2 regions of the Acidovorax sp. NCPPB 3576 genome follow, and region 2 is predicted to be linked to the other one. Evidence: predicted binding sites of a transcription regulator. Region 2 holds the regulator's gene; the other holds the start of a gene.

Region 1 (2,399 bases), 2.5 Mb from region 2:
GCGGGCCAACCTGGTGGCCAGTTCGGCGCGGGAGTGTTCGCGCTGTGCCAGCAGGCGCAGCGCCCGGCCCTTGAGCGAAAGCGTCGCAAATCCCATGTCGCTATAAAAATAAAAGCATCCAGCGCTTGCCAATCAAGCGCTGGAGCCTTGTATCACCTGCAATCGGGGCCGTGCTTACTTTTCAGACTTCTCGGCCTTTTCGGGCACATCCTTGGCGGGTGCGGCGGCCGGAGCTTCCAGGCTGGGCGGCAGCAGGGCGATGCCCAGGCTCTCGCGCACCTTGTTCTCGATCTCGCGGGCGAGGTCGGCGTTCTCGCGCAGGAACTCACGCGAGTTGTCGCGGCCCTGGCCGATCTTCTCGCCGTTGTAGGCGTACCAGGCACCGCTCTTTTCGATGATCTTCGCGTTCACGCCCATGTCGATGATCTCGCCCTCGCGGCTGATGCCCTCGCCGAACAGGATGTCGAACTCGGCGGTCTTGAACGGCGGGCTGACCTTGTTCTTCACGACCTTGACCTTGGTCTCGTTGCCCACGGCCTCGTCGCCCTTCTTGATCGTGCCGGTGCGGCGGATGTCCAGGCGCACCGAGGCGTAGAACTTGAGCGCGTTGCCGCCCGTGGTGGTTTCGGGGCTGCCGAACATCACGCCGATCTTCATGCGGATCTGGTTGATGAAGATCACCATGCAGTTGGTCTTCTTGATCGTGGCGGTGAGCTTGCGCAGCGCCTGGCTCATCAGGCGGGCCTGCAGGCCGGGCAGGGCATCGCCCATTTCGCCTTCGATTTCGGCCTTGGGGGTGAGCGCGGCGACCGAGTCGATCACGATCAGGTCCACGGCGCCCGAGCGCACGAGGCTGTCCACGATTTCCAGGGCCTGCTCGCCGGTGTCGGGCTGGCTGATCAGCAGATCGGACAGCTGCACGCCGAGCTTTTGGGCGTATTGCACGTCGAGTGCGTGTTCGGCATCGACGAAGGCGCACTGGCCGCCCTGCTTTTGCATCTCGGCGATCACCTGCAGCGTGAGCGTGGTCTTGCCGGACGATTCCGGGCCGTAGATCTCGACCACGCGGCCGCGGGGCAGGCCGCCCACGCCCAGCGCGATATCCAGGCCCAGCGAGCCGGTGGAGACGACCTGGATGTCTTCGATCACCTCGCCTTCGCCCAGGCGCATGATCGTGCCCTTGCCGAACTGCTTCTCGATCTGGGCCAGCGCGGCCTGGAGGGCCTTGGCCTTTTCGGTGTTGACGGGTTGGGCGGGATGGGTACCCTTGACGGCGAAGTCCATGGAAATGTCCTTGAAAAACAATGGGTTGGGATATCTCTGCCAAGCTGTTGGTAGTCACAGGCTGGATGCTTGAACAGTAGTTTATGCGAGCTGTCCCGTTGCGTAAACGGTGTTTTAAGTCAGTTTCCCTGACAATGTGGCATGGCCGAAATCCTGCCCTCTCCTCCCCTCGACGACGGCTGGCGCCAGACGCACCTGGGCCGTCTCCTCGGGCATGCCATGCGCCGGTTCGATGCGCGGGTGCTCGAACTCATGGCCCACAACGTGGAGGTGCCGCTGGCGCTTTCCAACCTTGCCGCGCGCGATCAGGTCACCGCGGCGCACATCCACATCACGCGCCACCTCTCGCTGGGTGGCGACCGGCTGACCGATCTGGCCCAGCGGGCCGGCATGACCAAGCAGTCCATGGCCGATCTGGTGAACCAGTGCGCCGCCTGGGGCCTGGTGGTGCGCGAGCCCGACCCGCGCGATGCCCGGGCACGCCGGGTGTGCTTCACCGCCGCCGGACTGGCGTGGCTGCAGGCGTTCCGCGATGCGGTGGCACAGGCGGAGGCAGAGTTCCGGATGGAGGTGGGCAACGAGGTCGCCACGGTGGTGGCGATCGGGCTGGAGGCGTATGCGGGGGGCGACGGATTGGCGAACTGAGGGCGCTGAAAGTCACGCAGGTGACATCGCCATCGTCCCATTCCGCAGGGGTCGGCCGTCATTAAGTTTGCTCTAAGGTATCTAAATGTTAATCGAGATACCAAACGCAATAGGTACTTATCATGAACCTGCACAACCTCCGCATCGGCGCCAAACTGGCGCTCGCCTTCAGCGTTACCACGCTGATCACCGTCGCCCTGGCCTGGATGGCCTGGGCCCAGATGCTGCGCATCAACGCCAGCGCCGAAGACCTGGCCACGAACTGGCTGCCCAGCATCGAGGCCATCGCCAACGTGCGCATCGCCGCCAACCGCCTGCGGCGCACCGAGAGCGAGACGTTCCTTCCGGCCAACCAGGGTGGCCAGGACAAACTCAAGGAAGAGCTGAAAGTGCGGCGCCAGCAGCTCGCCGAAGCCGAAGCCGCGTATGCCCCGCTGATCAACCCCGGCGAAGAGCGCAAAGGCTATGAG
Region 2 (2,399 bases):
CGCAGCCGGTGAGCGTCAAGCGGCTAGACAAGCTCTGGGGGCAACTGAACAGCTAAAGCATGGCGAGGCAAGCTTGGGCTGAGGGAGGGCGGGGCCACGGTTGGCAGCAGGGCGGTCCTGTTCTTCAATGCGGCGTCTGCATGGCCGCCTCGGCACGCACCAGGCGGTCCAGCTCGGCACAAACATCCGCCATCCGACCGGAGATCATCACGCGCGCCGCCGCGCCGGGGCCGCGGCGATCCAGCACCCGCAATGGGCGTCCATCGGGCCGTGGACGGCTGAGGCCTGCGAATGCCGCGCCGTCATTGGCACTGGTGCTGGACCATTCGCGAATGGGTGCCTGACTTGGCAGGTCGCGCCGCTCCAATCGCTCCTTCCGGTGACGAACCACCGCGAGGCGCCGGGGCGCCTGGGCGAGCGCAGTCGCACCCGGCATGTGATCCGCCCAACCCTCCGAAGCGGCGCACGGCAGCGTGTCCGACCCGTTCCGCAAAGCCGAAGGCGGTTGGAGCGTGCCACTGGAATCCGGGCCGATGGCCACAGTGCTGGCGGCGGCCACAGCGGCCTTCACCTCCACGACACGGCTTGGCCGGCTTGATGCGGCCCTCTGTTGTTGGCCTGGGCTGAGAGGGCGACAGGCGGGCGCTCGCAACCACCGCGCCAGTGCATTCAGCGGTTGAGAAAAGGAAGAAAAGGCGAGCAGGGCAAATCCCATGTGAAAACTCCAGCGAGGTGCAAGGGGGTTGAACACAGGCAGGATTGCCAAAGAAAACACACTGCCGCAGGGTTGGCTGGCCAGGACTGCATGCCCCTGACCGCCAGACGCCCGCCACCTGCGGCGGTGTGCGACGGGCTACATCAGCATGGTGTTGCGGATGAGGCCCACGGCCAGACCTTCGATCTCGAAAGGCTCGCCTGGGTGCACCGTGATGACCGGGTAGTCGGGGTTTTCCGGCAGCAACTCAATGGCGGTGGCCGTGCGGCGAAGGCGTTTGACGGTGACGTCGTCGCCCAGCCGGGCCACGATGATCTGGCCGTTGCGCGCTTCGCGGGTCGATTGCACGGCCAGCAGATCGCCGTCCATGATGCCCGCATCGCGCATGGACATGCCACGCACCTTGAGCAGGTAATCCGGCTTGTGTTGGAACAGGCTGTCCTCCACGCTGTAGGTTTGATCAACATGTTCCTGCGCGAGAATGGGCGACCCTGCGGCCACCCGCCCCACCAGCGGAAGCGACAGTTGCGACAGGCCGGGGATGGGGAGGTTGAACTGGGTGCCGCGGGCGGCATTGATGGAACGCACGGCATCGCCGCGAAGCCGGATGCCCCGCGAAGTGCCGCTGACCAGTTCGATCACGCCCTTGCGGGCCAGCGCTTGCAGGTGTTCCTCAGCCGCATTGGCGGACTTGAAGCCGAATTCGGCGGCGATTTCCGCCCGGGTGGGAGGCGCTCCAGTGCGGGAGATGGCGGTCTGGATCAGATCGAGGATCTGCTGCTGGCGGGCGGTGAGCTTGGGACTGTCGAACATGTGTGACTCCGGTGCTGAACGGAAAGGCAGAGAGAGGCCTGTTTATTAATCCAGTCACTGTATTTTTAACCAGTTTTTGGGAGCGTGCAAGTGGGCACAGGAAAAATCGTGGTGCTTGGCACCGGCGGAACGATCGCAGGCACCGCAACGGAGGCGGGGGACAACATCGGCTACACCGCAGGCCAGGTGGGAATCGGCCAACTGTTGGAGGCGATTCCCGGGTTGGAGCAGGCAGCCGGCGGCCGGATCGAAGCCGAGCAGATCGCGCAGATCGACAGCAAGGACATGGAATTTGCCGTATGGCGGCAACTGTCCCATCGGTGCGCGCAACTTTTGGCCGACCCTGACGTGCGGGGCGTGGTCGTTACGCACGGCACGGATACGCTGGAGGAGACGGCTTGGTTCCTGGATTCGGTCCTGGCTGCCGACCGTCCGGTGGTGCTGGCCTGCGCCATGCGGCCGGCCTCCGCCATGGTGCCTGACGGGCCGCAGAATCTGCTCGACGCGGTTGTCCTGGCCGCGACGCCCGGGGCACGGGGCGTGATGACCGTCGTGGCAGGCACGATCCACACGGCGCGGCATGTTCAGAAAGTGCATCCTTACAAGGTGGATGCCTTCAGTTCAGGAGAAGCAGGCCCGCTGGGCTGGGTGGAGGAGGGGACTGTCCGCCTGGCCAGTGGCTGGCCGGCCCCGTCGGTGCCAAAGCCAGGCGCCCTTCGGCACGTCGCCGACACCTTCGTCTGGCCCCGGGTCGAGGTGCTCACGAGCCATGTCGGCGCGGATGGCCGCATCGTCGATTTGATGGTGCGGGAAGGCGTGGATGGCATCGTGGTGGCGGCGACGGGCAATGGCACGCTGCACCATGCCCTCG

The links. Region 2 encodes LexA, which represses DNA repair genes until DNA is damaged. Its sites were predicted from a motif close to ACTGTATNNNNATACAGT; they were not measured.
Region 1: recA (recombinase RecA) is a predicted target of LexA. The motif match lies at 1,345-1,362, and genes of this name have one in related genera.

The regions. Positions count from the first base shown of each region.
Region 1 covers NZ_CP097267.1:198,409-200,807, forward strand. The annotation lists gene recX (recombination regulator RecX) at 1-96, opposite strand, end outside; gene recA (recombinase RecA) at 175-1,284, opposite strand; gene M5C98_RS00970 (MarR family winged helix-turn-helix transcriptional regulator) at 1,426-1,929, shown strand; gene M5C98_RS00975 (methyl-accepting chemotaxis protein) at 2,052-2,399, shown strand, end outside.
Region 2 covers NZ_CP097267.1:2,726,840-2,729,238, reverse strand. The annotation lists gene hrpA (ATP-dependent RNA helicase HrpA) at 1-56, shown strand, start outside; gene M5C98_RS24710 (hypothetical protein) at 125-715, opposite strand; gene lexA (transcriptional repressor LexA) at 854-1,528, opposite strand; gene M5C98_RS12530 (asparaginase) at 1,613-2,399, shown strand, end outside.